Prochlorococcus marinus str. MIT 9313: one gene and its partner. The protein of the gene in region 1 interacts with the protein of each later gene in a pairwise test. Links are inferred from orthologs where the notes say so. Each region holds a gene or a part of one and is shown in the gene's direction. Other genes may lie near its edges. The genes, in order: AKG35_RS10485 and AKG35_RS08895.

The links.
Region 2: the proteins of AKG35_RS10485 (region 1) and AKG35_RS08895 interact in binary tests that used the Escherichia coli proteins (3 or more experiments, as listed by UniProt). The link is inferred for Prochlorococcus marinus str. MIT 9313 from one-to-one orthologs.

What each region holds. Positions count from the first base shown.
Region 1 is NC_005071.1:2,075,525-2,090,284, forward strand. The notes cover bases 3,741-6,483. They hold AKG35_RS10485 (HesB/IscA family protein), read left to right. Parts: upstream 3,741-4,787; coding sequence 4,788-5,180; downstream 5,181-6,483. Other genes in these bases: zds (9,9'-di-cis-zeta-carotene desaturase), read right to left, coding at 3,741-4,670; AKG35_RS10490 (hypothetical protein), read left to right, coding at 5,240-5,659; AKG35_RS10495 (lipid-A-disaccharide synthase-related protein), read left to right, coding at 5,661-6,483. Also shown: AKG35_RS10455 (glycoside hydrolase family 3 N-terminal domain-containing protein), read left to right, coding at 1-223; AKG35_RS10460 (glycosyltransferase), read left to right, coding at 186-1,469; AKG35_RS10465 (uroporphyrinogen-III synthase), read left to right, coding at 1,466-2,299; AKG35_RS10470 (hypothetical protein), read right to left, coding at 2,250-2,717; AKG35_RS10475 (SRPBCC family protein), read right to left, coding at 2,746-3,195; more of zds, read right to left, coding at 3,198-3,740; more of AKG35_RS10495, read left to right, coding at 6,484-6,872; AKG35_RS10500 (hypothetical protein), read left to right, coding at 6,869-7,138; AKG35_RS10505 (TIGR01777 family oxidoreductase), read right to left, coding at 7,080-8,021; AKG35_RS10510 (cation:proton antiporter), read right to left, coding at 8,050-9,369; AKG35_RS10515 (NAD(P)H-quinone oxidoreductase subunit O), read left to right, coding at 9,368-9,613; AKG35_RS10520 (phospholipid carrier-dependent glycosyltransferase), read right to left, coding at 9,592-11,685; AKG35_RS10525 (J domain-containing protein), read right to left, coding at 11,682-12,380; cysK (cysteine synthase A), read right to left, coding at 12,404-13,372; AKG35_RS10535 (iron uptake porin), read right to left, coding at 13,521-14,760. UniProt on the Escherichia coli protein: Is able to transfer iron-sulfur clusters to apo-ferredoxin. Multiple cycles of [2Fe2S] cluster formation and transfer are observed, suggesting that IscA acts catalytically.
Region 2 is NC_005071.1:1,760,681-1,775,600, reverse strand. What follows is about bases 4,838-7,740. They hold AKG35_RS08895 (2Fe-2S iron-sulfur cluster-binding protein), read left to right. Parts: upstream 4,838-6,059; coding sequence 6,060-6,422; downstream 6,423-7,740. Other genes in these bases: AKG35_RS08890 (acyl-CoA thioesterase), read left to right, coding at 7,209-7,664; AKG35_RS13660 (hypothetical protein), read right to left, coding at 6,769-6,897; psbM (photosystem II reaction center protein PsbM), read left to right, coding at 6,578-6,682; psbB (photosystem II chlorophyll-binding protein CP47), read right to left, coding at 4,838-5,808. Outside these bases: AKG35_RS08930 (FGGY-family carbohydrate kinase), read right to left, coding at 1-119; metK (methionine adenosyltransferase), read right to left, coding at 127-1,386; AKG35_RS08920 (HAD family hydrolase), read right to left, coding at 1,430-2,206; AKG35_RS08915 (30S ribosomal protein S1), read right to left, coding at 2,223-3,326; transcriptional regulator NrdR, read right to left, coding at 3,428-3,904; AKG35_RS08905 (photosystem II reaction center protein T), read right to left, coding at 4,117-4,224; more of psbB, read right to left, coding at 4,276-4,837; AKG35_RS08885 (DNA processing protein DprA), read left to right, coding at 7,755-8,813; prmC (peptide chain release factor N(5)-glutamine methyltransferase), read left to right, coding at 8,823-9,743; AKG35_RS08875 (L-threonylcarbamoyladenylate synthase), read left to right, coding at 9,715-10,305; AKG35_RS08860 (hypothetical protein), read right to left, coding at 12,354-12,650; AKG35_RS13350 (hypothetical protein), read left to right, coding at 13,133-13,306; AKG35_RS12430 (response regulator transcription factor), read right to left, coding at 13,492-13,779; cell division topological specificity factor MinE, read right to left, coding at 13,824-14,180; septum site-determining protein MinD, read right to left, coding at 14,185-14,920. UniProt on the Escherichia coli protein: Ferredoxin are iron-sulfur proteins that transfer electrons in a wide variety of metabolic reactions. Although the function of this ferredoxin is unknown it is probable that it has a role as a cellular electron transfer protein.

The sequences.
Region 1 (14,760 bases):
CGTCAAGCAACTCCAACAGCAAAAACGCCTCGCAGGCCTAGTTGTCTACGGCAGTCCTTACATCTGGGATGAGCTGATTGAAGTGTTAAATATCGGCATCCCCGCGGCTTACAGCCCTGGTCAGATGCCTGAAGCGCAGCGCCAGGTTCTTACCTGCCTGCTACAACCAGCGCAGGTGCAATCAAGTGCCCAAACGCCGCTGTTCCAAGACTTCACTGACTGACGTCTATATCCTCGAGCCAACCTACGAACCAGCTCCAATGCTCAGCCTCTCGATGGTCGTACGCAACGAAGAGAGTCGCCTGGGAGCCTGCCTGGCGTCCGTGAAAGGGTTCGTAGACGAAATCGTGCTAGTCGACACGGGGTCCACGGATGCAACAGTGGCCATAGCTGAAGCCGCCGGTGCACGAATAGAGCACCTGCCGTGGCCAGGGGACTTTGCCCCAGCCCGTAATGCCGCCCTGAACCTGATCACGGGGGATTGGGTCCTTGTTCTTGATGCCGATGAACAACTACGCGCTGAGGCCATCTCAGGCCTACAAAACTTGATGGCTCAGCCAGATGTTCTGGTTATAAACCTGCTGCGCTTTGAGCAGGGAGCAACGATGTCCCCTTATTCCAACGTCAGCCGTCTGTTCCGCCGACACCCGCGAATCCACTGGAGCCGCCCATACCACTCCATGATTGACGACAGCGTGAGGGATCTGCTCAGCGAAGAACCCCATTGGCGCATCGTCGATTACCTTGAGCCGACTTTGTTCCACGAAGGCTACCGGCCAGATCTACTCCAAAGCAGCAACAAATCCCAACGGTTGAGGACAGCAATGGAGGCCTGGCTGGCTGAGCATCCAGGCGATCCATATACCTGTGCAAAGCTCGGCGCTCTCGAGGTGGACGAAGGGCAAAAAGAGCGCGGCATCCAACTCTTGCGGCAAGGCCTAAAGCAGAACGAAAACACGAATGCCAATCCGATCGAACGCTACGAACTTCTTCTGCACCTAGGCATTGCCCTTGCCCAAGACGATCCCCAAGGAGCCGTCACCGCCTACCGCGAAGCCGTGGCTCTACCCATGGACATCAGAGTGAGCCTGGGAGCTCGCCTCAACCTGGCAGCCCTGCTCATGCAACAAGAGCAACTGGATGAAGCCATCGCACTCACCACCACCGCTACCCAACAAGCCCCGGAAGTCGCTCTGGCGTGGTACAACCTCGGATTAATGCAGCGTCGCCAAGGCAATCTTGTAGAAGCCTTATACGCCTACGAACAAGCGAAGCAACTTAATCCTGAACATGCTGAGACCCACCAAAATCATGCGGTCGCGATGCTCGTCGCTGGGGACATCAATGGTGCCCGCAACAGCTTTAACAAGGCGATTACGCTGCTGCACCGTCAAGGACGAAGCAAGGAAAGCGAAGGGCTGCGCCATCAGGTAGCAGGCATTGTGAAACTGAATGAGGAAGAGAAATGAGCAGCAAACCCATAGCTCCCCTTCATGGCCGCACAATCATCATGACCCGTGCCCAGGAGCAACAGAGTGAGGCTCGGAGTCAGCTTCATGCCCTTGGATCAAACGTTCTGGATCTGCCCGCTCTTGTAATTGGCCCACCCGACGATTGGCAACCCCTCGATGATGCCTTAGCCGACATCAAGACATTCCACTGGTTGGTGTTCTCCAGTGCCAATGGAGTACGGGCCGTTGAAGAACGGCTGCAGCGGATCGGCCAATCTCTTGCCAATCGTCCCAAGGGACTAAAACTTGCAGCAGTAGGCCGCAAAACAGCCCAATATCTTGAACACCTAGGAGCTGCTGTTGATTTTGTTCCACCCAACTTTGTGGCTGACAGCCTGATCAATCATTTCCCAGTGTCAGGCTTTGGACTGAAAATGCTGCTGCCAAGAGTGCAGAGCGGTGGCCGCACCATTCTGGGAGAAGCCTTCCGGGAAAGCGGAGCACACGTGATTGAAGTGGCAGCTTATGAATCCCGTTGCCCAGAAGCAATCCCGGATGACACGGCCACAGCCCTCGCAAACAGCAATGTGGATGCAATTGCTTTCAGCAGCGGCAAGACCGCTGCACACACAGCAAGTTTGCTCAGCCATCGTTTTGGCAGCGACTGGCTACAGCAACTTGAAACAGTCAAAGTCATCTCCATCGGCCCCCAGACAAGCCTCAGCTGTGAGCAGCATTTTGGAAGGGTCGATCAAGAAGCCGATCCCCACAACCTTGAGGGGCTTATCAGTGCTTGTGTTAAAGCATGCAGGTCGGAGGCTGAGACTTGCCCCCCTGGCTCAAGGTGATGCACCCGCGCTGAACGTCGATCGATAGCAGCGACCAGCTTGGCGGTAACAGCTGGTCCGCCTCAACCTGACCGGGGCAACGACCTCCAGGCCCCACGCACAATGCTCCTGATCCATCTGATGTTTGAACCAATGCCCGCTGCTGCCCGCCAACAACCAGGACACCTTTCAGGATGAAGCCATTTGAAGTCGTTGAGCCAACAAGCGGTTGAAAAGGATCCCTTCGACCTGCAACCACTCGATCCTGAACCTCTATGGCCGAAGGCAGTGGCGTGAGCCGATCAGAAAGATCAATCGGCATCAAAAGCTGCTCAGAACTATCCGTAGCCGATCGCGGTGTTGTAGCCAACTTCTCGGTAGTGGAGCGATCGGTACTGCATCCCGTTAGCGCAACCGTGAGCAGGATCAATCCACTCATCAGCCGCCAGGCGGCTGTCCTCGAGCACTCAGGAAGAAACGCAGTAACCGCTTTCCACAAGATCCCTAAATCTGTCAAGATTGGCCTGGAGCTCACGAGTAACAATCCCTCCCAGGATGCTCGGTTCCATCAAGGGTGCCAAGGGCCTCGGTAACTCGTAAGTAACGCTCAATTTCACAGCTGTACGGTTCTCGCTCTCCGGATAGAAACGCACAGCACCTTTCGTAGGTAGCCCTCCTATGGATTCCCATTGCAACTGCTGGCCTTCAACCTGCTTGCTGATCCTTGCCTGCCAATGGAAACGAAAGCCCTGAGCAGCCAAGGTCCAATCAGTGAGACTCGGATCATCAAGAGTCTTGACAGATTCAATCCAGTTCATCCAGCGAGGCATGGCCTCGAGATCCATCCATACAGCCCATACCTGCTCAACGGGAGCATTGATATCGCTAGAAACTGTATGTTCAAGCCAGCGTCCCATCGTTAAGCCACCGCCTCATTGGTGGCCAACATCGCTGGTTGATGAAGGATCGCCGCCGCAGCCAAATGGCCACTCATCGTGGCACCCTCCATTGAGTCGATGTAATCCTGGCGGGTATAACTCCCCGCCAAAAAGAAATTACTGACAGGCGTGCACTGATCTGGTCTATAAGGCTCCATCCCTGGGGCTTCTCGATAAAGAGACTGAGCAAGTTTGACGACGTTGCTCCACACCAGCTTGAGAGAAAGAGACGAAGGGAACAATTCACGCACTTGAGCATCGGTGTGCGAAACGATCGTCTCTACGGATTTAGAAATCCAGGGGTCACCAGGAGTGAGTACACATTGGAGTAAAGAGCCCAGACCCTCCCGGCGATAGTCCTCAGGACTCGCCAAAGCCAGATCCGCAAAGCAGCTGAAATCTGCATCAGCTGTATACAAAAGATTATCCAAGCCAACAGGACTCCGAAGATCCCTGCGTGCAGCCTCGTGTATGGGGTCATTACCCAACTCAGTCACCCAGCCGTCGTAACGCAGCTGCACGGTGGCGACTGGCACGGCTTGGAGCTTGTAGATGTCATCAAATTGGGGGAACTTACGCCATGCTTCAGGAAGCAAGCGCTGAATGCCTGGCACATCGCAAGCGGCCAAATAGCAATCAGCTTCAACCATGACATCCCCTTCTGGTGTGCCAAGGCTGAGCCCGGTAACCACGGGAACGTCGTCATCGCGAAAGTGCACCTCACGAACACGATGGCGGAGATGAAGACGACCACCCCTTGCCTGGATGTAATCAAGAATCGGCGCGGTAAGCCAACGATGAGGGGAGCCTTTAAGCAAATTCAGCTTGGATGCTTCCGTACGAGCTGCAAACATCATGAAAATGGTGAGCATGCAACGGGCAGAGATCGCCTCACAGTCAATAAAGCCAAGGGCATAGGCAACCGGGTTCCACATGCGCTGAATGCTCTGCAGGCTGCCGCCATGACTGAGAAACCACTGTTGAAAACTCACTGCATCGAGAGCACGGATTGTGCTCATGGCCCCCTCGTAATCCACCAGGCCCCTAACAATGGGACTCGTTCCCAGAGCAAGGGCATTGCGCAATTTATCGATCCAGTTCAGCTGAGGAGTGGTAAAAAATGCCTTGAGACCGTTAAAAGGAGCCCCTAGCGCAAAACGAAAATCAAGAGATCGAAGATCACCACCACGATTGACGAACAAATGGGTGTGGTCCTTTGGCAGCAGATTGTCAATGGCACCCACCTTGCGCATCAGCGCAAAAAGATTGGCGTAATTGAAAAAGAAAACATGCAACCCCATTTCGACATGGTTGCCATCTGGATCTTCCCAACTACCAACCTTGCCACCAATGAACGGCCGAGCTTCGTAGAGATCCACGGTATGACCGGCATCAACGAGATCAACCGCTGCAGCCAATCCGGCAAGCCCAGCGCCCACAATGGCGACCCGCACGCGCTTCCTACAAAAATCCTTCCGACTCTATAAATATGGCGGATAGGTTGACTGCATTGGATAGTGCAACGAGAGACATCCCTCCATAAAATGAATTGAGGTCTGTGCCAGCACTGAATGACCAGCACCACTCATCCTGCAACCCACCACACAGCGACTGACGGCAAAGGCATCCAAATCACCAACACAGCTATGCAGCAGTTGGCCAGGCTCTGCCTTGAGAAGGGGAATGATCAGGTACTGCGAGTAGGCGTGCGCTCGGGCGGCTGCAGCGGCATGAGCTACACCATGGATTTTGTCCCCTCAGCCGATATCCAAGAGGGTGATGAGGTCTATGAGTACACCGCAACCGATGGCGCAAGTTTCCGTGTGATCTGTGATCCCAAGAGCCTGCTGTACATCTATGGGATGCAATTGGATTTCAGCACTGAAATGATTGGCGGCGGCTTCAATTTCACCAATCCCAACGCCAGCCAAACCTGCGGTTGCGGCAGCTCATTCGCTGTCTGAAGTCAATGGCCACCGCTCCGTGGGAATCTGAAGAGACCTAAGCAGTTCTGCTGCATCAGATGGCGTCCACCAACGAGAACCTCTTCGAAACAGCCATGGCCCGGTATCAGTCCGGAGCTGAAGCCAGTGAGCTGATCGAAGACTTCAAAACCATCACAGCAACGACGCCCAATCAAGCGGCTGGCTGGACATGCCTAGCCTGGCTACAGCTTCTAAATGCTCAACCCGATGAGGCCCTGCGCAGCGCGCGCACTGCGGTAAAGCTCAACGCCCAGGATCCCCAAGCTCGTATCAACCTCAGCCTGGCCCTGCTGGAAACCAACTCCAAGGGTGTAAGAGATCAAATCGACATGGTGCAAAAAATTCTTGCTGTTGCACCGGAGTTTGCAAAAGACCTCAAGGACTCAATCGCCGATGGGTTACTTCGCAGACCAAATTGGCATGCTTTGAAGAAAGTAAAGGCTTGGCTGGAGCTCTGATTTGGCGAAGCTGCTGCTGTTGAGTAATGGACACGGGGAAGACCTTTCCGGTGCCCTACTAGGCAAAACCCTGCTCAACCTCGGCCATCAACTAGAGGCCCTGCCTTTGGTCGGTCATGGTCATGCCTATACCGAGGCAGGAATCAAAATCCTTGGACAGGCCAAAGCATTCAGCACAGGCGGGCTTGGATACACCAGTCTTCGAGGCAGGCTGACTGAACTGCTACAAGGCCAAGTGTTCTATCTCCTAAGGCGCCTGGGACGTTTGTTGCAGGTGGCAGACCACTACGACCTGCTGGTGGTGATTGGCGATGTGATCCCTGTGATGGCAGCTTGGCTTAGCTGCCGTCCCGTCGCGATCTACCTAGTGGCTTATTCCAGTCACTATGAAGGTCGGCTGCGATTGCCTTGGCCTTGTGGCAGCTGTCTGAAAAGTAAGCGGTTTTTGGGTGTTTACAGCCGCGACGAGCTCACCGCAACAGACCTCACGGCTCAACTTCAACGCCCAGTGAGCTTTCTGGGCAATCCCTTTATGGATCCAGTCCTCACACCTCAAGCACCCTTACCAAGCTGCCGTTATCGCCTAGGACTTCTGCCTGGCAGCCGCCTCCCAGAACTAGAACACAACCTGCTGTTGCTGTTGGCGATGGTGGAAAATCTTCCAGAACAACTACTAGCCTGCGATGAAATAAGCCTAGATCTTGCACTGGTCCCAGCTCTAGACGACAGCAGCCTGGCTCAATTAGTCGCTCAAAAAGGCTGGCAAATGCAACCTGGTATTGGCAACGCAACACGCACCAAGCTTGTGCTCGGTCAACGACACATCACCTTGCAACGCAACTGTTTCATTGCGGTCCTTCAGAGCAGCGACCTCCTGATCAGCATGGCGGGCACGGCGACTGAACAAGCGGTAGGACTCGCTAAGCCAGTGCTACAACTTCCAGGGATGGGGCCCCAATTCACCGCCGCATTCGCAGAAGCTCAGCGCCGACTACTCGGGCCCACTGTGTTTTGTGCTGGTGGGAAGCCTGGCGAAGCGCTCAACCTGCAGAACACTGCCAAACTGACTCTGGAGCTATTGAAACGCAGCCAAGCGGACCCTGACCTGCAACAACAATGCCAGAAGCAGGCCTTGCAAAGACTCGGGGTGGCAGGTGGCGGGCAACGATTAGCCCAAGCCATTACAAACATGCTCACTGAAAGACATCAATGACAACTCCTTCTGCCGATCCCCAATGGAAACAGTGGTTGGACCGACTGCTGATCATCGATGTGTTCCTAGTGATTGCCGGAGCACTCTGGTTTGTCACAGCGATCCTGGCCGCAAGCCAGGGAGTGGAGAAACCAATAGGACTGTTTCAGCAACTCTGGATGCCCCTATTTTTGCCCGCCATCAGCCTGTTAATGACCGCTGCCCTCATCAATGGGGTGTGGGCATGGTGGCTGCGGATAAGGCCTGGCATAGATCGGGATACTTAAACCTGAAACCCAACCCTGCAAGTCGTTCTGAGACCACCTGTTGACCCTCAAGGACGACACGAGCGCCATCCCCAAGCAAGATTTTGAGGAGCGGACCTGGAACCGGCAAGAGGCTTGGACGACCAAGAGTCTTGCCGAGAACCTCCGCGAACGAAGCCATAGGGACAGGCTCAGGAGCAACCCCATTCACCACACCGGACCAAGCCCGTTCCTTAAGAGCCTTTTCAATCAACTGACACAGATCAGTGCGATGAATCCAACTCATCCACTGAAGGCCACTGCCCACCGGACCACCAATACCAAGCCTGAACACTGGCAGCATCTTGCCTAGAGCCCCTCCGTCGGGCCCTAGAACGATGCCAATACGCACTACTACCAATCTGGTAGCAGACGGTTTAGCAGCAGCTGCAGCCTCCCAGCGCTCACAAAGGTGAGCGAGGAAATCTTGTCCACAAGGACTCTTTTCCGTGAAGTAGCCATCTGGACTGGTGCCGTAATAGCCCACTGCAGAGGCATTCAAGAGCACTCTTGGTGGTGTCTTGAGTTGACTCATGGCTTTCACCAATGCCCTGGTTGTGTCCAAACGACTCGACTCCAGCTTCTGACAATGAGCAGCTGTCCAGCGCTGCTCAGCGATAGGTTCTCCGGCCAGGTTCACCACTCCTTCTACTTGGGCCAAGGCAGTCAGTAGTGGGCCATCAAGCCAACTGTTTGGATCCGCCGGATTGATCTGCAGCCACTCCAACTGCCCTGCCTGGCGCTCTTGATCGAACCCAGAGGCAGCCTTGCGACTGACCAAGATCAACTGATGCTTGGCTGCCAACAACTGGGGGACCAGCTCACGGCCGACAAAACCTGTGCAACCAACAAGTAGAAGGCGCATAAAAGAACTGACGGCATTGGCCGCGAGACTAAGGGGCTGAGAGCGGAGCCTTCAGTGGACTAGCTAGCCCAAGGCGATTTGCAATAGGCACTAAAGCAAACCCCTGGAACAACAATCCGAACAAAACCACCGCCAGGGCGAGGGGAGGCATGGTTTTTCCCCAACTCACCGACGACGAAGCCCAGACCTGAATCGCTAAAGCAATAGGCACCGCACCACGCAGGCCAGCCCAGCACACAAACGTCCGCTGCCCTAACGAAAATGAGCTGCGTAAGAGCAGAAAGTGAACAATCAACCAACGCACCACCTGCATTAAGAGAAACAGTAGGAATGCTCCGCCAGCTGCTCGAACAACGTCCTCAGGGGAAACCACCAGCCCCATACAAAGAAACAAAAGCAGTTCAGCCATTTTTGCAAAACTGGAATGGGCCTCCGCAAGCACCAACTGATCGGTGCTTGAACCATTGCCGAGCACAAGCCCCGCCACATAAGCAGCCAACAAGGCACTGCCACCCATCAAGGTGGTTCCACCTGCAAGCACCATCAACAAAGCAAGACTCACAACTGGCAACATGGAATTGGTATTTAGAGACCTACGACTACCGAGCACCTGAGTGGTGAGACTCCCCCCGAGAAAGCCAAGCAAGATGCCCAACAGAAACTGACGTAACACCACAGTCACCAAAGCAGCCGGAGCAACACCCTCCCCGCCTGCCAAAGCCATTGCCACCCCTGCCAAAACCACAGCGACAGGGTCGTTGAAGCCCGACTCCGTCTCAATCAGGTCCAAAACAGGCTTAGGTAGGCGTCCAGCGAGAGGCCGCAAGAGAGCAAAGGTCGCAGATGCATCCGTACTGGACAACATCGCGCCCACGAACAAAGCCTGCGGGAACAACACCACCCAACCAGCACTCCCTTCGGCCAAGCCAAATCCAAGCATCGCCAAGGTGATCAGAAGGGCTGTGAATAAAGCACCAAAACTTGCCAGCCTTAGGGCCGATGGGATCACAGAGCGCATCTCTGCCCAATTCGTCGTGAGCCCCCCGAAGAAAAGCACTAAAACAAGTGCTGCCTGCGTGATTTGGTCTGCGTGGACCAAGGAAAGCAAGGGAGGGAGCGCATCAGCCGCATCCGAAGCCACAGTCAAATGGTTATCAACCAACAAACCAAGAATCAGCACCATCAGGATCCCCGGAACCCTCACGCGAGCCGCCATGTCATCGAGAAGCACGGCTACAAGCAACAGAGCTCCGAAGGCCAAAAAATAGAGGGCGAGTGAATGACCCAAATCAGAATGTTGGTGTTCCTGAGGAGGTTCTAGCCTGAGTCTTAGAGAAAACCACGTCATGGCCGAAACATCTGCACCAGCAAAGGCCACGGCAGCCCTCAAAAAAGGAGCCCTTGTTCGGGTCAATAGGCACGCCTTTAGCAGCAGCACTGAAGCAGCGGCCAGTGATCCTTCTCCCCCCGACTACATTTTCGAAGGTCCAGGTGAACTGCTGGCCGTCAAAGAGGGCTATGGGCAAGTGCGCTGGCGCATGCCTGTTCCGGACGTGTGGCTAAGGATCGATCAGCTGGAACCCTTCTCATGAGAAGAGGGCTTTAGCGCTTCCTCAACCTGTTCCACAGCCTTAGGGATCGAGCCTGAGGCCGCAGGCAAACGCCACAAAGCTCCTGCCAAAACCCCACTGAGATCACCAAGACCGGCCAATAGATCATTGGGATGCTTGCGCTGGGCTCTATCAGCCACAGCTGATGCCTGCCAGGGATTCAAGCCCGCCAGGATCACCCCACTGCGATAAACACTGGGCCAAGGACTCTCTGGTAGTCGTTTCTCCAAGACGGCGAATTGAGTCGCTGCCTCAACAGGGCGATTCGCCAACACTGCCAAAAGCGCCAATGTCCAGCGGGCATCGGTATCAACAGGATTATCAAGCAAACGCCGCATTGCGGCTTCTCGCACTTCAGTTCGATAACTGAAATGGCCATCCAACATATGTTCGACAGAGACCGCAGCAAAGACTGGCTCAAGCCCTTGAGGTCCCTTCGCCAACCCCTGGGCCAGAGAGGGAAAACGCTCAGCAAAGCTTGCTGCCCTAGGAGCCCCAGAACTGCGTGCCCAAAGGGAATAGCTGCCGCCAGATTGCCGTGAAAAACGGCGCAGCTCAACAAATACACCACTGCTGCGAACAGCCTGATCAAGGCGTGCCGCAGTGTCTCGAACTGAGCCCTGATCTCCCTCTGCAAGCACAACCCACTCAGCCTGCTGCAGCACCGGCTCCACATCACCTGCACTACTACCAAGCTGGCGACCTACCAATCGTCCACCCCGTCTGCGACCGAAATAACTGACATTGTGCTGATTGAGATCCGGAGTACTGGGCACCACGATGATTGTGGTGGGCAAGCCATTGGGATCAGCGCCTCCAGCCGCCCGGACAATGGCCTCCACAGGCCCCTTGTGGCGCTCTGACAAACGAGTGATCTGAGCCGACAAAGCTGAAGGAAGGATGGCCAACAACCCCGCCAAGAGGGTCGTAGGCAAAATCAGCCAGGAGCCCTTCAGCCAGCGACGCTTCGCCCACAACCCCCATTGCCACCAACCCCTAGCAAGCAACAAAAGCAATGGTGGGAGCAGTGGAGTGATATATCGATCACCCTTATTCGGACTGAGGCTGGTGAACAACCAACCAGCCAGCAGAGTCACGATCAGCCAACGCCAAGCCAGTGGATCATCAGAAGACACTGCTCTCTGTGTTGAAGATCCAAGGCTGCGGCAGTGAATACCCAACCAGAGCACACAACCACTGAGGCCAACGATGAGCAGAACAGGGCCTAACTGCGCCGGCAACAAACGTGGATACCAAAGCCAGTTTTCAAGGGTCCATAGAGAAGGGTCCCCTTCCCTAGCCGCCGATTCGATCACGGCCCTATTGGTTCCTCCAAGCGTTGTGATCCAGTTGTGACGTAACCAAGGGCCCACGCCGAACAAAAACACACCCACACCTGCCAGCAGCTGAAATCGGGTGCGATTGGTACGACATAAGGCACACCAACTGGCCCATAACAGCGCCGGAAGCAAAACCAACAAAGCGCTTTGCTTTACCAAAAGTGCCGCCGTACAAGCAGCCGCAGCAAAAAGGGCCTGTACCCAACGTCCACCTCGCTGTGGATCCCACCAACACCCCAGCCGCCATAACGCCAAGGTGACTGCAGCAGTGAGCGGCATCTCCAACACATAATCCGCGCGCAACTCCAACAAGGCTGGAGCCATGGCAACAAAGACAACGGCAAGCAATGCCATCCCCTGCCCACGCAAACGCAACCCCCATGCCGCAACAGCAACAAGGAGCAGCCCATGCCAAAAGCTAAGGCTCCAAGCAGCCTGCTCCGGAGCATCACCAGCCACTGCCATCACAGTGCCATTCACCAGCGAAGCCAAGGGCGGAATTTTGGGAGAAAGGTCGAGTAAAGCGTTCCATCCCTGCCATTGGCCTCCTGGTAACAGGCCTAATGCCCGTCCATGATCAAGAGCGCTGTTGAGATAATCGGCCTGATCCCAAGAGGGAATGCTGGCGTAGTGATGCCACCAGATCCGATCGATGCCCGTAGACAGCAACCAGATCAGAGCAATAAACGACCAAAAGCGCCAGGCAGCTTTCACGAAATCTCCAGCCGACGGCGTTCCTCCTTTAAGCGTAAACGCCGCTTTTTGGCTTCCCGCAACATCTCTCGACCATCGTGGAGATAACTATCGACATAGCCCATCGTGTAGCGCTCCAACTCGGCCAAAGCGTCTTCTACTTGGGAGAGGCAGTGATACAAGCTCAAGCCAAAACCTTGGGCGGACGCAGGGATAGGCAAAGCTCGATAAAGGCTATTCACCTTTTCAATCCGATTGCTACTGTCTTTCAGGTAAGTGCAAAAGACCTCCATCAACGAATCGTCGTAAGGGTCAGCCGAAAGAGAACGAAACTGAGCAGGAAAAGGATTGATCACTTGCCCCAACAATCGATCAATTGGGACATAAACCTGCTTGATCCACTGCAAAAGAGCCTCATCTGCTGCTGCTGCCTGGCCTTTGGTCGCTCGAGCAGCAGCACTAGCACGAGCATTGCGAACGCCACGCTGATGCGCTTCGTCAGCAACTAAAACACCATGCGTTCTTATGCGGTCATAGGCGCGTCGATGCTCTGAATCCCCCAAAACCTCCCAAGCTGCATTGAGCGCAAGAATCTCCTGCTCATCCCCACCAGCGTCAGGGTGATGCCTTTTCACCAACTGGCGATAGGCAGCCTTGATCTCAGCCGAGCTAGCGGTGGAGGTTACTCCCAACACCTGGTAAGGATCTGCAGCCATAGCAGCCAGCGGCTTTGAAGACATCAAAGGTATCCATCACGCTGCGCCGGCACCGCCGAAGCAGCGCTAAACATCGGCGTTGATAGATAACGCTCACCAAAACTTGCCAAGACAACAACAAGACGCTTGCCCACCATCTCAGCCCTACTACCCACTTGCAGTGCAGCCGCAACAGCAGCGCCACTGCTTACCCCACTTAGCAAGCCCTCCTCCCTCGCCAAGCGCCGACCCATCTCCATCGCGTCGTCATCAGAGACCGGCAGGATCTCATCGATCAAAGAGAGATCAAGAACGCTAGGAATGAAGCCAGCACCAATCCCCTGAATGCGATGGGGAGCAGGGCTCCCGCCTGCCAAAACAGGGCTTAACGCTGGCTCTACCGCAAACACTCGCAGGCTTGGATTGCGTTGCTTGAGCAAACGCGCACAACCTGTGAGTGTGCCCCCCGTTCCTACTCCAGTGATCAGACCATCCAACCGCCCCTCGCAATCATTCCAGATCTCCTCTGCGGTTGTACGCTCATGCACCTGCGGATTCGCAGGATTATCAAACTGCTGCAGCAGATAAGCCTCAGGGATGGTTGCCACCAACTCCTTTGCCAACTCAATGGAACCAGTCATTCCATCGCTGCCTGGGGTGAGTTGCAGTTCAGCGCCATAGGCCCTAAGCATGGCGCGACGCTCTGTACTCATCGTGTCCGGCATGGTGAGAATGAGGCGATAGCCTCGGGCGGCAGCCACCATGGCCAAGGCGATCCCAGTGTTGCCACTGGTGGGTTCCACCAACACGGTGCGCCCCGGAGCAATGGTTCCAGCTTCCTCCGCTGCTTGAATCATGGCCCCCGCGATGCGGTCTTTAACCGAGGCAGTGGGGTTGAAGCTTTCCAACTTGGCCAGCACCTCCGCATGGCAACCACTCAACTGTGGCAAGCGATTCAGCCGCACTATTGGGGTTCGGCCAACCAGGGCCGTGATGTCCGCAGCAATGGGCATAAACGATAGTGAAGGGAGAGCCACGGACCCATCCAAACAAAGCGATGGGGATCAAGCCATGAAAAAGCCCCCCGTTTCCGGAGGGCTGAAATTGATCGAGATTGTGAGGGGTAGTAGTAATGGCCCAACATATTGTTGGGCCAATTGATCAGAACTTAAATGTGGTTCTAACTAAACCACCAAAGTTGCTAAAGGTGTCGTCTTCGCCGCCTTTGGTAAGTGAGCCATCAGTCAGCTCACCGTAAGGACGGCTGAGATAGAACACGGCAGGAGTCACAGAAATGTTGTCTGTAACCTGGAACTTGTACCAGAGTTCAAATGCATAGTTGCCATCAGCAACATTGTCATCTGGATCTTCGCCGTATGCTTTCTTATACGCATCTTCGAATTTCCCGTCCCAATTAAGGTTGGTCACGAAGGTGGGTTGACCTCCTGCAACACCTAGGACATTGCCCTCGATGAATGCATCTTCCCACTGAAGAGCTACATACCAGGATTGAGATGTAGCACTATCTAAGATGTCGTCAGTGTCAACGCCCAGCACCTGTGTGTTGCCGGAGTTGCTGTTGCTACTTACGGAGTTAATACCCCAACCAGCACTGACGCTTGGCATCCAACCGGTATTTTCTGGAGCCCACCAAGCGCTTAAAGCAAAGGAGTTGGTAGTTCCAAAGCCTTGAATGTCATTAGCAAGTGGTGTGCCATTTCCAGCATACAAACCTACGCCATTATCAGTGGAGGCGTAGTTGTAGGCCGCAGCAGCACCCCAACGCTCATCGGCGTAAGCGATTTGGGCTGTTGCATTGGAGCCAGCACCATCAGTAGCAACTCCACCAGTATTGGGGTTGCCATCATCAGCATTTGTAGAGAGATAGCTAGTGCTAATGCTCCAACCGCTGTCGTTGTCATCCCACCAGATACCGGCTCCACCACCTTTGGCGAGGTTATAAGCACCAGGTGCACCCGCGTAGGTGAAGAAATCGATGACAGTTTCAGCAGGATAGTTGCTTGGCCATACGGCAAGCATGTTGTCCTGGCGAACCATGCCACCAATGGTCGCAGTGAACTCTTCGCCGAGTGGGAACTGATACCAGAGGCGATCAACGGTGACTTCATTCTCGTCACCAGATTCTCCAAAAGCCACTTCCATGGCTGAGAGGCCGACATAGCCATTACTGCCGAAGGGGGATTCGGCAAAGTTGCCCGCGCGCAGACGAGTCTTCAAGAGATCCTTACCCGTGAAGCTGGTATTCAGCTCAAGGCGCATGTCGTAGTTGAAGACGGTCGCGCCAGAGGCAGCGGCAGCTTCATCAGCTCGCTCGTCGCCGGCCTTTCCAGAGCGGTAGTTTGAGCCAGCCCACGCGGATGTGGTGAAAACCTCATCTCGG
Region 2 (14,920 bases), 310 kb from region 1 along the record:
AGCCCTTTTGGATAGTCCGTTTTGCTTGTGTGGATCAGCTTGCCGTGCTCGTTGAGCACGGCAAGCCGTACGCCGCTGGTGCCAAGGTCGATGCCGAGCGCCAGGGACGAGTTAGGCATGGGGTTTCTAGAGGCTGCTTCCCTGTTTTTGTTGTTGGGCCTCTGCTTGAAGCAGAGTGGAGGCCTTGTCAGTAACGTCTTCCCAGGGAAGCTTTAGATCAGGGCGGCCGAAGTGGCCATAGGCAGCAGTGTCTTGGTAGAACCGTCCTCCGCGTTGCTGAGGCAGCTGACGCAGCTTGAATTGTTCGATGATGGCACCAGGTCGCAGGTCAAAATGGTCTTGCACCAAGGCTGTGAGTTCGTCATTCGTGACTTTTCCGGTGCCAAAAGATTCCACTAGGATCGATACGGGTTTAGCCACGCCAATGGCATAGCTGAGTTGCACCTCTGCACGTTGAGCGAGGCCTGCTGCTACAAGACACTTGGCCACAAATCGTGCGGCGTAGGCAGCAGAGCGGTCCACTTTGGTTGGGTCTTTGCCGGAAAAGGCTCCACCACCATGGCGGGCATAGCCGCCGTAGGTATCTACGATGATCTTCCGGCCAGTAAGGCCAGCATCCCCCTGGGGGCCTCCCACCACAAACTTACCGGTTGGATTGACTAAAAAGCGGGTCGCCTCACGATTGGGTTTGAGGGGGAGGTCAGCAGTCGCTGGTTCTACGACATGGGTCCAGAGGTCTTGAGTGATCCGCTCACGGATTCCATTCTCATCTGAGATGCCCTCTACCTCCGAGGTGTGTTGAGTGGAGATCAAAATCGTGTCGATCGCGACAGGACGGTCGTTTTCGTAGACCACACTGACTTGGGTTTTCCCATCAGGTAGCAAGTAGCTCAGAGACCCGTCATGACGGACTGCAGCGAGTTGACGGGCAAGGCGATGGGCGAGGCTGATGGGTAGGGGCATCAGCTCAGGGGTCTCGTCGCAGGCGTAGCCAAACATGATCCCTTGGTCTCCTGCTCCCACCTTGTCAAGAGGATCACCTGAATGGTCGTCGGCTTCATTAACCCCTTGGGCGATGTCTGGTGATTGTTGATCCAGGGCAACGAGCACGGCGCAACTCGTGGCATCAAACCCACCTGCACGAGCACCGCTATAACCAATCTCGCGGATTACGTTCCTAACAAGATGGATGAAATCAACCTGGGCGTTTGAGGTCACTTCGCCTGTAATGAGGCAGAGCCCTGTGTTGACAACTGTTTCACAGGCAACTCGGCTGCTGGGGTCTTGAGCGAGTAGGGCGTCTAGAACGGCATCACTCACTTGATCACAGATCTTGTCGGGATGCCCTTCTGTGACGGACTCAGAGGTGAAGACGTAACGGCTCATGGAGAACTGAAGTTATGCGTAATTTTAGGGTCTGCCTTGACGGCTACTTGACGGCTAGATCATTCCAGTGGTGGATGAGGTGGTGGTAGTTCGTCAGTGTTGGGGGTTGATTCCAGCCGGCCATGTAACCAAGGCTGAGACCTATACCAGCCTGTCGAGCCATCTGTAAATCGGAATCGGCATCACCAATCAAGGCGCACTGGGCGGGGGCTAATCCCATTAACTGGCAGAGTCTTTTGACGGCATTTGGATTGGGCTTAGCTGGTCGATGCTCAGCGCTCCAGAGCTCGGTCACCGTGTCATGAAGATTGTTTTGGTTCAGGAACGTCTCAATCCCTGAGGCGCTGTCATTGCTAATCACGGCGCAGGTCACCCCTTGTTGTCGCAGCGCTTGCAAGACCGTAAGGGCACCTGGTAGCAGAGTCCTTTTTGTTACTAGGCAGGGCACTTCATTCTCAAGAGCATCCACAGCTGCGAACACTTCATTGGCCAGAGCAAGAGCCTGTGGCCAGCCTTCTCCGAGCAGACAGAACACCGTTGCTGTGGAGATTAAGTTGTGATGCCTTGACGCTACGGCGATCGTTCCGCCTGGATCGAGTCCTTCAGCGTTGAGGCCATAGGCAGCAGAGAGAAGCTCCTCAATTTTGCAAACCACACTTTCGCTGGCATTCCCTCCGTGAAACCGACGAATGGCTTGTTCGATTCTTCCCTTTGCCAGAGTGAGCAGATGGGGTTCGCTATGGCAAAGGGTGCCATCCTTGTCGAACAGCACCCCTTGGATCTTGCCGATGGGCGTCCCCCTCAGCAATAGTTGAGGCATGGGCTAGCTATCAGGATTAGTCGAGGGGGACAACTTCTGGATCTTCGCCTTCCTCGGCCTGCTCGAGCAGCATTTGCTTGTAGCGGGCGGCCATTTCTTCAGCTTTGTCAAAGACCTTTTGTGGATCGGTGAGCATGTCTCCGGGTTCGGGCTCAAGGGCCTTGGTAGATAGTGAAATTCGACCTCTCTCCGCATCGAGATCGATGATCATGACCTTCATCTGATCATTCACGTTAAGAACCGAGTGGGGGGTCTCGATATGCTCGTGACTAATTTCGGAGATGTGAAGTAGGCCACTCACGCCACCGATGTCGATGAAGGCTCCGTAGGGCTTGATGCCGCGAACGGCGCCGATGACGACTTCGCCAACCTCAAGGCGATTCATCTTCCTTTCAACCAGAGCACGGCGATGGCTCAGTACCAAGCGATTGCGTTCTTCGTCGACTTCGAGGAATTTCAAAGGTAGGAAGTCCGCGACAAGCTCTTCCTTTGGCTTGCGGGTGCTGATGTGTGATCCGGGGATGAACCCTCTCAGGCCTTCCACCCTGACCAGGGCACCCCCGCGATTGGTCGCAAACACTTCGGAGTAAATGGTGGCATCTTCCTTTTGCAGCTGCCTTACCCGTTCCCATGCACGTTGGTATTCGATGCGGCGGATTGAAAGGGAAAGTTGTCCGTCTTCGTTCTCCTCACTCATGATGAAGAACTCGCGGATCTCTCCTGGAAGTAAGACGTCGCTGAGTCCTTCAACCCGATTGATTGACACTTCCTGAAGGGGCATGAAGGCTGCTGTCTTGGCCCCGATGTCGATCATTGCGCCCTTTGATTCAAGGGCAAATACCGTGCCGTTGACAATGTCACCTGGCTTGAAGTTGTAGTCGTACTTGCTCAGTAGTGATGCAAATTCATCGAGGGTGAATCCAGCTCCACTCAGGTCGTTTTTGGCTGCTCGGCTGCTTGGGTCATCGGCTGTTGGGACATCCTCTGGAATGCTCAGGTCTTCTTCAGCCAAGGCTTGCTTGGCAGCTTCGGCTGTTTCAGAAGTGGTATTGATTACCTGCTCGCTGCTAGTGCTATCAGCAGCAGAGTCCTGAACTTGTTCAGTAGGGGTCGCAGACATTGTTGGATGGCGGTCTGCCCTATGGCAGTGCGCAAGGAAATCCGAGTGGCCCGCCGACCTTTCGGAATTAATTGATCACTCTACAGATTGACTTCTTATTCTCAGCGAACGGCTGCGAGCTGTTCCTTGTTGGCATGAATGCCTTCAAGTGCTGCTACGAAATCATTAACTCCACGGAAATCACGATATACCGACGCAAAGCGTACGTAAGCGACCTCGCTCATTTCCGATAGTTGGTCCAAAACCATTTCGCCGATTTCAGCACTATTCACTTCACGCCCACTTCTTTGCTGAAGTTGCAGTTCAAGCTCGTTCACCATTGACTCAAGTCTGTCTTGCTCGAGACCGGTTTTTTGACAGGCAAGCGTAAGGCCATTAAGGATTTTACTGCGATTGAAAGTCTCCCTATTGCCATTACGCTTCAAAACTGTGATTGGAACAGTTTCGACGCGTTCGTAGGTAGTGAAGCGAAAGTCGCAATGTAAGCATTCACGGCGCCTTCTTACACTTCGCCCGGCATCAGCAGCGCGGGATTCAAGTACCCGACTATCAGTGTTTTGGCAGGAGGGGCATTGCATGCCCGTAAGACTCCAATCTTAGAGAACTAAGTCTAGACAGTAATTCGAGCCTTGAGAAGGACCTGTTGAACTGCATTCTCAGGCTTTAGTGCTGTAAATCCTTTGCGAGACAATAAGACTGCATGATTATTTGGATCAACGAGATTGGAGGAAGAAGTGCTTAAAGACAAAAAAAAGCCCCGCCGAAGCGGGGCTTTAAAGAGATTGGCGTTTTATTTGCCACTGTCTTTGCCGATTTTCGGCGGATCACGGAATGCAACCGCGAAGAACAGAGTGGCAACCACCAGGGTCATTAAGAGGGTGTAAGCAAAAGCATCCATTGAGAGTCTCCGTAAGGTCGATCAGCTGAAGGTGTAGTTCCTGTGGAAGGCTTAAGTTTGCCCTGGAACGCGACGAGTAGAAGAGTCGCCCAACTTTTGGAAAACACCGAATTCAACTTGGTCGCCGAGGTCAGGATCGATACCGGCAAACACATCGCGGTACAAGGTCCTAGCTGCATGCCACCAGTGGCCGAATAGGAACAAGAGCGCAAAGTTGACGTGAGCAAAGGTGAACCAGCCTCGAGGTGAGCTTCGGAAAACACCGTCCGAAGCATAGGTCTCGCGGTCGAAAGTAAAGGCTTCACCAAGTTGAGCCTTGCGAGCCAGACGCTTCACATCAGCGGTATCAGTGAAGGTTTTCCCATCCATGGAACCGCCATAGATGGTTGCCGTTACGCCTTGCTGCTCAAAGGAATTCTTTGCTTCAGCACGGCGGAAGGGGATGTCAGCACGCACGACGCCATTCTGATCTTCGAGTAACACAGGGAAGTTCTCGAAGAAATTCGGGATGCGACGGACCTGCAGATCATTGCCTGCCTTGTCTTTGAACGTGATGTGGCCGAGCCAGCCAGTAGCAAGACCGTCGCCATTCACCATGGCACCAACCCTAAATAGACCACCCTTTGCAGGGCTGTTACCTACGTAGTCGTAGAAGGCAAGCTTCTCAGGGATAGCGGCATATGCCGCCTCTTGAGTAGCGCCTTCATCCATGGCTGACTGGACACGACGGTTGATTTCAGTTCTGTAGAAATTTTGGTCCCACTGATAACGGGTAGGTCCAAACAGTTCAACAGGTGTGGCTGCAGATCCATACCACATCGTTCCTGAAACGATGAAGGCAATTGCGCAAACAGCAGCACAACCACTGGCTAAGACTGTTTCGATATTGCCCATGCGAAGGGCTTTGTAAAGCCTTTCAGGTGGGCGGTTGAGCATTTGGAAATGGCCACCAAGGAATCCAAAGATTCCTGCAGCAATGTGGTTCGCCACAATGCCGCCTGGGCTGAAGGGGTTGAATCCTGCAGCACCCCATTCGGGCGCGACATTCTCCATATGACCTGTTAGTCCATAGGAATCAGAGACCCACATCCCAGGACCATAAAGTCCAGATAGATGGAAGGCTCCAAAGCCGAAGCAAACAGCACCTGCAAGTGTCAGGTGGATGCCGAAGATTTTTGGAAGGTCTAAAGCAGGTTCTTGAGTACGTGGATCTAGCCAAAGATCAAGATCCCAGTAGGTCCAGTGCCAGATTGCGGCCAGCATTAACAGGCCACTGAAGATGATGTGAGCGGCAGCAACACCTTCGAAGCTCCAGAGGCCTGGATCAACACCGGTTTCACCGGTGATGCTCCAGCCCCCCCAGCTGCCAGTAATTCCGCAGCGGGTCATGAACGGCATGACATACATGCCTTGCCGCCACATGGGGTTGAGGACGGGATCCGAAGGATCGAAGATGGCTAATTCGTAGAGGGCCATGGAGCCGGCCCAGCCGGCTAACAGGGCTGTGTGCATGAGGTGCACGGCCAGAAGTCGGCCGGGGTCGTTGATGACGACCGTGTGCACCCGATACCAGGGCAATCCCATGGGTCAGGTTCGGGGGAACGAAACGAAGCTGCTAATGCAGCCAGACCCGCAGATCGTAAGACGTGCACCATTAAGTGTGGAGAAGGTTGTCGCTAGCTGCAACGTGCAGTGATACATGAATAGCTCTTAAAAGAGTGGGTTTGGAGGGCTATCGATTTCCTCAGGCTGAGGTTTTGCTGATATTCAGGCTTGGTTACAAACTGCAATGCCGCGCTTGAGACAAAATGGGTTGTCTTTTGCGTTCCAGATCCATGCCCATCATTCGCTTTGTCCGGGAAGGCAAAGATGTTGAGTGCAAGCAAGGCGAAAATCTCAGGGAGGTTGCCTTGCGCGAGGGGATGGAGCTCTATGGGCTGAAAGGAAAGTTGGGGAACTGTGGAGGTTGTGGTCAGTGCATTACTTGTTTTGTTGGAATTGAGGGGGAAAGCAAAGTTGGTGCGCTTTCACCACGAACTGAGGTTGAGGAAATCAAGCTCAAGCGCCGCCCTGAGAATTGGCGCCTTGCTTGTCAGACCATTGTTATGTCGTCAGTGATCGTCGTGACTCGACCACAGGAAGCCCTGCTTAATGCCAAGAGTCGACTTGAGGCGGCGCGTGCGCAAAAGCTGTCTTAATAGACCATCAAACCCCTCGAATCAGAGGGGTTTGATGGTGTGATCTCAGCTGGTTTTGAAAGGGCGTGGGCTGCTACGCCCGGTGACGAGGCTTGAGCAGATTGCAGTTTGGGTAGCTTGCGGGTGATACTTTCCCGGAGTAATCCTCTGCGGCCATGCCTGTAAACAACTTCGGCTTCCTAGCCACCCTTCTGTTCGTAGCGGTTCCGATGTTGTTTCTGATTGGTCTTTACATCCAGACCAACAGCAACAAAAGCTGATCAACTTCTTGCTGGTTTGAAGGCCATCCGCTTGCCAGTCTCAACTGCGTTCTTGGTCCTGGTCAATCAGGACTAAAGCGGTTTCATCAACTCAGGTGAAGTTGCTCACCGGAACTCCCAACCAGCGTGTCGAGGTCCCAAAGGCCCTTGATCAGTTCTTGTTGGCGACTCTCCCAAGCAATTGAAACTAGATCTGGGTTCTCTTCAACCGCCATCTTGGCCCCCCTCGCTTTGATTCATCCTTGCTTGATGGGTGTACCCAATGCGTTGGGGCTGATTCTCATTAACTTGCCAATGTCTCGGCGGGGAAGGGGTTACAACTCTTTTGGTGGGGTTCCACGATCTAGCTGGACAGCTTTCAGGAATCCAGACTTAGCCGACAGATATCAGCTGTTGTGAACTTGGGAAGGTCAGTTCGGGTAGAGCATTTTCAGCATTGCTCCCAGCTAGTTCTTGGTCAGTAGGTTCTTTTGCAAGCTTTACCAGGCTTTGCAGCAGCCTATGCCGAGTGAGTTAGGAGTTCAGCATGCTGATGAAGAGTGAGAAGACTCAGCCTTGGAAGCTGCGTAGGCGGGTGTTACCGCAGCACACAGATCACGCTGGGGTGATGTGGCATGGAGCCTATGTGGCATGGCTGGAGGAGGCTCGAGTGGAGGCTTTGGCGCAGGTAGGTTTGCCCTATGCGCGCATCTCCGCAGCCGGATTGGAGATGCCTGTGGTGCGTCTTGAGATTCACTATCGTCGTGCGCTTCGCCATGGTGAGCTGGTAGAGCTGGAGAGTTGGTCTCTGCCCTGCGATGGGGTGCGATGGCCCTGGTTCACAGTTTTTGCATCGGAGGCAGGGGATCGGGTCGCTGATGCTCAGGTGGATCTTGTGCTGCTCAATGTCATGGGCTCGAGGCGGCGGGTGCTACGTCAACCCCCAGAGCCTCTTGCGAGTGCTTTACGGCAACTACAACAGGGGGCCGAACCTCGCCTGTAAGATAATTAGTTCATATGTACTATTCCGCTGGTGGAATCTCGGCATTGGTGGTGGCTTTGGAGCCGCTGTCCAGGGATTGGAGCTGCTCGAATGGGGGACCTCGAGGCGCTAGGCCAGGCTCACGAGGTCAGTCTGGCTGAGCTATGGACTTGGCCTGAGGAAAGGTTGCGCAAGGTGCTCTCCTGGCCGACAGCCTTGTTCAAAGACTTGAGCCTCCACCGCAGCAAGTGGGGAACTTGTCCAAGTGTCGACGTGCCGGAGGATGTCTTGTTGCCTGTGGATGTGCTTTGGCCGGAAGGGTTTCGTGCCTTGAAGCGCCCTCCTTTGGCGCTTTTTTGGCAGGGCCGGCAGGAGCTTTTGGGATGCCTTGGGGCCCGTAGGGCGGTTGCAATTGTTGGCACACGACGGCCTTCGAACCATGGTTTGCGTGTGGCGGAAGCATTGGGTCGTGCTTTGGCACTAGCGGGTTGGCCTGTGATTAGTGGCCTTGCAGAAGGGATTGATGCGGCTGCCCATCGCGGCTGTTTGGAAGGCGGTGGTGCGCCTATGGGCGTGCCGGGCACACCGTTGCATAAGGTCTATCCCCGGCAGAATGAGGGCCTTCAAGCTCTGGTAGCGGCTCAAGGGCTGCTAGTCACAGAGCAGCCCCGGGAGACTTTGGTCAAGCGCGGTTGTTTTGCGGCCCGTAATCGCCTATTGGTGGCCTTGGCAAAGGCTGTGGTCGTCGTCGAGTGCCCCGAGAGAAGTGGAGCCTTGATTACAGCGCGGCGGGCAATAGAGCAGCAATGTCAGCTGTTGGTCGTGCCCGGAGATGCAAGGCGATGGTCGGCTCTCGGTAGCAATGCTTTGTTGTTGGATCAGGCTTCCCCTTTGCTAAGCCCTGAAGCTCTTGTAAAACAACTTGGTGCTGGTCCGCTGGCGGTTCATTCTCCTTCGGTTGCTGTTGATTTGTCTGGTTCTCGCTCTAGCGCACCAGCCGGCCAGCATGGCAATACAGCACTGTTAAAGGCCATTGGCGATGGGGCGTCCCTGGAGGATTTGATGACCTGTCTGAATCTGTCTTCGGCGCGATTGACAGAACAATTGCTTCAGTTGGAGCTGCAGGGGGTTTTGGTGGCAGAGCCTGGGTTGTATTGGCGTTTGGCCTAGCCTGTTTCGATGGCATTGCTGGAGATTTCCGCAGCAGAGCTATTGGCCTGGCGTCGTTTGCAGTTGGCTGAAGGAGGCCGTGCTGTTGATTTTGACTGGTTGCTTGATTTGGGTGGAGGTTTGCGCTGGAGCGATCTTCAGCAGCTTTATCTCGACCCACGCCGTTCAGTGCTGCTTGAGCGATCTCTTGATCAGCTCGAAATGATCTGGAAGCAACATCTTGATCATCACATTCCTCTTCAGCATTTGATCGGTTACTGCCCTTGGAGGGATTTTGAGCTGGAGGTCAGTGCGGTGGCATTGATTCCCCGACAAGAGACGGAGCTGTTGGTGGATTTTGCTTTGCAAGCATTGGTTCGGAAACCTTTTGGTCGCTGGGCCGATTTGGGGACAGGGTCAGGAGCACTAGCTGTGGCGTTGGCTCGCGCTCTCCCTGTTTGGCGAGGACATGCAGTGGATTGCAGCATCGAGGCCTTGGCTTTGGCGAAACGGAACTTGCAAAGGCTTGCGCCCCATGCCTTATGGCAGCTGCATCAGGGCAGTTGGTGGGAGCCTTTGCGGCCTTGGTGGGGAGAGTTCAGCTTGGTACTGGTCAATCCTCCCTACATCCCAGAAGTTGTAATGGCTCAACTTGAACCCGTGGTCCGTGATCATGAGCCGCATTTGGCTCTATACGGGGGAGCCGATGGGTTGGTGGCCACTCGTCAAATCATTGCTGGTGCCATGCAGGCCTTAGAGCCTGGTGGTTGGCTGTTCTTGGAACACCACCATGACCAGAGCGATGCCGTGCTGGCTTTGATGCGTCAGCAGGGTTTGGAGAATGTGGACTACAAGTCAGATTTACTGGGGGTAAGGCGCTTTGCCATTGCTCGGCATCCTGATTATCAAGACTCTTTGAACCATGGCAGTTCTGCCCTCGGCTGTTCTTGACGCCAGTGCCTTGGCATCCAGATTGCATGCTGGTTCAGCGGCATTGTTGCCCACAGACACCTTGCCAGCTTTGGCGGCCGCTCCTGTTCACGCTGCACAGTTGTGGACCATCAAGCAGAGGTCGGCCGACAAACCTCTGATCCTGATGGGAGCGACTCCTGAAGAGTTACTTGCGCATGTTTTGCCGCTTGCTTTGGAGGATGTCTGGTCGATGGCCAGGCGCTATTGGCCAGGGGCCCTCACCTTGGTTGTACCGGCTTCGGGTGTGCTTGTTGAGGCTCTTAATCCTGGAGCTTTCACGCTTGGGTTGCGAGTACCGGATTGTGGAATGCTGAGGACCTTGCTGAAGCAGAGCGGGCCACTAGCTACCACGAGCGCGAATTTGTCTGGATCTGCACCCACTTTCTCGGCAGATGCTGCTCATACTTGTTTCCCAGGATTGCCATTGTTGGGGCCATTGCCATGGCCGACGCCTTCTGGTTTGGCCAGCACGGTGGTGGCTTGGCAAGGGGCCGGGCGTTGGCATGAGTTACGACGTGGTGCAGTGGTGCTTGAGCTTTGAATGAGTCTTCTGATCAAGAGAGCCTGACGATTCAAATGGTCGAACCGAACTTGTTAAGAGGTGCATTGCAGAGACCACTTGAGTGATCTCTGAAACTCGTCTCCAACGCGGTGATTTGTTGAGGTTGTTGCTTTTAAAGAGAAGAGCTGTTGTTGATTGGTGGTAAAGCTTTTGCTGCTCTGCGGCCTAGTCACGAATCCCTATTCGTATCAGCCAGTTGAGTTCATCTAGCTCCTGCTTGAATTCGTCGATGTTTTTTTCACAAGTCTGGCGAAGCCTATCGAGTTGAAGATATTTTGTGCTATCTGTCTCTACATTATTCATTTGAGCTGTCAGGCTGTAAAAAGCTTTCCAGCACTCTTTTAAGACATTGTTGAGCTCACAGCCTCTATCGAACTCTGATTGAGAGAGTTTTGTGAGCTTCACCCAACACCTTGATGTGCTTTTTAAAGATAGAAATACCAGAGCCGAAGTGCCAAGACCTTAACAATAGATGCGCTTTTGGGACGTTTTGATATTTTTGTTTGAGTATTAGGCGAATTGCTGTGTATTAGATGGGCGAATGGGTTGGTAAAAAATAGCCCTGTTGAATTTGCGTTGCGTCTGCAAGTCATGCTATGTGGCCTAGGTGCTGCAGCAAGAGGTGACAGTTGCCGATTGATTTGTCTGGGGATAGTTGCATTTGCTCTTTTGTGAGACTTATGGACTGCTAATTGGAAGATTGATGATGGTGATTTGATCAATATTGTCACTCTTCCCCAGCACTTGCATTGTTTCGATCAAACAGATAGTGACCATTTGAATTTTGGTGCTAGCCGTTATTTTTTTTGCAAAGGCCAAAGTTTAGAAAAACTACAGAAAATCTTGCTTGCAGCTGTTTTCAAGAGAAATTTCCCTGTTGAGGAGTCTCCTAAACAGCTAAAAACTTTACTACTTCGTGTTTGATGTCAAGTCCAAATGCTTTCTTGTCTAAAACTAGATCGTCTTCATTTACCCTTAGCAGCATTGATGCCTAAGCGTGATTTTGTTCCTGTTATATATCCTGTTCGTAGTCTTAATGACTCGCTTTCATTATTGCCTTCTAGCAATTTCATCGTAGAAATTGCAAAGTCATGCTTGGTAATAAATTACAGAGTTTATTTTTCTTGCCGCATTATCAACCACTCCATCATCGCTTTGCATTGACAAGTATTTCAATCACTCTTTCTTCCGATTCTCGGCAATTATAGTTATATTGCTTTTCTTGAATTAATGTCTGATAAAGCTACCACGCTTAGAAAGTCAATCTTTAATGAGCGGTGTGAGTTTTTATCACTTCGACTCAGGACTTTAATGTCAGTTGACTGTGGTTCAGTCTTTTACGGCAAGCCTGCTGATGACTTTGAATTGTTTTCTAAATACTCGCCTCTTTTTCTTGATTCGTTACTGTTATGCTTGCAACCTTTAATTCAGAAAAATTTCAAGGATAGATTGCTTCCTGCTTATTTCTTTGGTCGAATTTATGGGCGTTAGCATGCTCTCCCCCCTCACTTTGATTTGAAGCCTAGCTCTGAAATAGGTGTTTCATGCTGCTTGTCAAAAGACTCTGAATGGTCTCTTGACTTTTATAAAAGCGATAAGATTGAATCCGTATTCCTAGAAATAGGAGATCTAGTTATTTACCATGGGCCCTCGCTTAAGCATGGCAGGGCTCCATATTCTGGCCGGGAATATATTGGAGCTTTCTTGTTTTATGTATTTGAAAATGGTCCATTGAAACATTTGAAATATGACACAAGGCCTTCTCTTGGCTGCCCTCTTCCGAGAAACTCTTAATCGCTTAAGATGCAACTAGTCTGCCTCTAAGAACTGCCCCACGCCATCCCATTGGTCATTTGTTTGTTTTGACCATCTTATTAGTCAGCCTAGTGGGGCAATAATTTCATGGAAATAACATTCATTAATCTGACTGGCTGTTGTTTCTGTGCTTGTTATTGAGATCTCATGCCCCTTAGGCTAAGTGATTGATTCGCTGTCAACCTTGCTTTAGTGGTTCGTTGCTAAACATCTTAATCTTTTGCCTCGACAAGTGCATCAGTTCTGCTTAGGCAATATGTGCTAACTGCAAACCATACGAGTTTCATCCTAAGTGTCTCTTCGTTGTCAAATTCGTCTTTCAAGTCAGAGTCTAAATATCCTGTCTCCTCTATGATCTCATGGATATCGGCTTCAAAATGCTCGTAAAGATAATCGAGTTCCCACACTTCTCTGAAGCCGTCAAATCCTGCAGATATGCCTCGATGGTTAATCTCTCTAATCTCCTGTGAATTGCAGAAGCGCTGGTCCAGGAATTCTATAAACCTCATTGCCTTGGCTCTTATTTTCGCAGGATCCTAGCAAGACCTTCCCTATTGGGCCTAAATACGATTGGTACCATCAATCCTTCATTACCTTTTGTTGTGTTTGCTTCCCACTTTTGATGCACCTTCCTCTCATCAAATGGGATTGAGAAATCTCTATTAGCAGTGGAGCTTTATTGTCCTTGGAGATTTTTGAGCGGCTATTTTGTATTTTGTTTGCTTTCATATTTTGCCATTGGATCTGATTCTCTGATCAAGGTTTCCTTGCGACTTTCTTGGTCGTTGCCCCCGTGTTCAGTGTTGTCGATGGTTCTGTTTGGTTGGTGGCATTTTTTTGAGCTTAGGGTTAGAACCTCTTTGTAAGCTTCAGATCCTTTGATCGCGGCGTCTAGAAATTAGACAGTTGTTTAAAGATGGTCACTATCAACTCTTCACAATGTTGTCAGTCACGTGAAAGTGGCTTTGATGCCTAAATTGTCTTCCTTCACATGCTCTGGCTGATCGGCTTGGTATTGCTTCTTCAGGCCAGCTTTCATTGGCTGTTAGAGCAGGTGACTGTGATTACTACACCGATTTTTGAATTACGGGGTCTGGGTTGGGTGCTGTTGTTGCTTGGAGCTTGGTTGCTCGCAGGGAAGGTGAAGGATCAGGCTGATGGTTGAGAGGTTTGAAGTGTTCTTTAAGACAGGACGTTCGACACGTGTGTCCAAAAGGAAGGGCTCTTGTGCTCCCTTGATCTTCTTGTTTGGCAGCTTGGCAGTTGGTTGACATTCATCTTTCTGAAATGCCGGCTAACGGATTTGAACCGATGGCCTTCGCTTTACAAAAGCGCTGCTCTACCACTGAGCTAAGCCGGCAATCCTGGAAGTGTAACGACGGAGGTGGCTGCTTCTGGCTGACAGTTGGCAATCAGCCACAAGGTGAGTTCGAGTCGGCTTTGACAGCCGGTTTTGGCGAGGGCATGGCTGATGTGACTTTCCACGGTTCGTGGACTAAGGATCAGTCTTTGTGCGATGGCTTTGTTGCTGAGACCCTCAAACAACAACGTCACCACGGATTGCTCCGCTGGGCTTAGTCGTTGCGATCCAGCTGATGGAGGCAATGGAAAAGAGTTTGATTGATTTTGTGGCTGCATAGCAGCAAAGCAATTTCTTTCAGGATTCCCCCCTCTTCTCCGCCCTATTCCATTGCTCCAGGAGTTGACACGGATTCTTGGCTGCTGACAGCCTCTTGGCTGCTGGCACCATTCTCTTGGCTACTGACAGCCTTGGCTTGGGAACGTTTGATCGGCAAGTTAGCCACTAAGGCCGTCATGCGATCTTCGGTTTCAAGGCTTACTTCGCCTTCCTCAAGGTCAATCTCCACGTACTTGGCAACGACCTCAAAGATTTCGCGCCGCATTTGATCGAGCAGTTCAGGGCTTAGATCGCTGCGGTCATGGGCAAGCACAAGCTGAAGGCGCTCCCTTGCCGTTTTGGCACTGGCTGGTTGGCGGCCCAGCAATTTGTCAAGAATGTCTCGCAGAGTGGTTGCCATTACTTCAAAAGATCTTGGTTTGCATCAAGCGCCACACCTTTTCGCGTAGTCCCAGTCCTTCCTTGGCCGGATCGATCAGAGGAACATCTTCCCCTTGAAGGCGACGCGCAATGTTGGAGTAGGCACGAGAGGCTGGAGAGTTGTTGGCACTGAGGGTGAGCGGCTCTCCGCGGTTGGTGCTCACAATCACCTGTTCGTCCTCTAGAACTAAACCAAGCAAGGGCAGCGCCAGGATGTCGGTCACATCGTCTGCGGCCAGCATCTCTTGATTGGCCATCATCTTTGGACGCACCCTGTTGAGCACCAGCTGAACAGGGCTTACGCCATGGGTGTTCAGTAAGCCGATGACACGGTCGGCATCGCGCACTGCTGAAACCTCAGGCGTTGTGATCACGATTGCTTCCTTGGCGGCAGCAACAGCATTTTTGAAGCCGTCTTCGATCCCCGCGGGGCAATCAATCAATACATAGTCGAATTGCTTGGCCAGCATCGCGGCAATGCGTTGCATGTCCTCAGGTTTGAGCCACTCGAGCATGCGGGGGTTCCCGGCGGGCAGAAGGGAGAGGTTTGGCTCCTGCTTGTGTTTCACCAGGGCCTGATCAAGCCTGCAGTTCTCTGAGAGCACTTCCTGGGCGGTGTAGACGATTCGGTTCTCCAGGCCCAGTAGTAGATCGAGGTTGCGCAAGCCGAAATCGGCATCCAACACAACGGTTTGAACTCCAAGCTTGGCAAGAGCGATA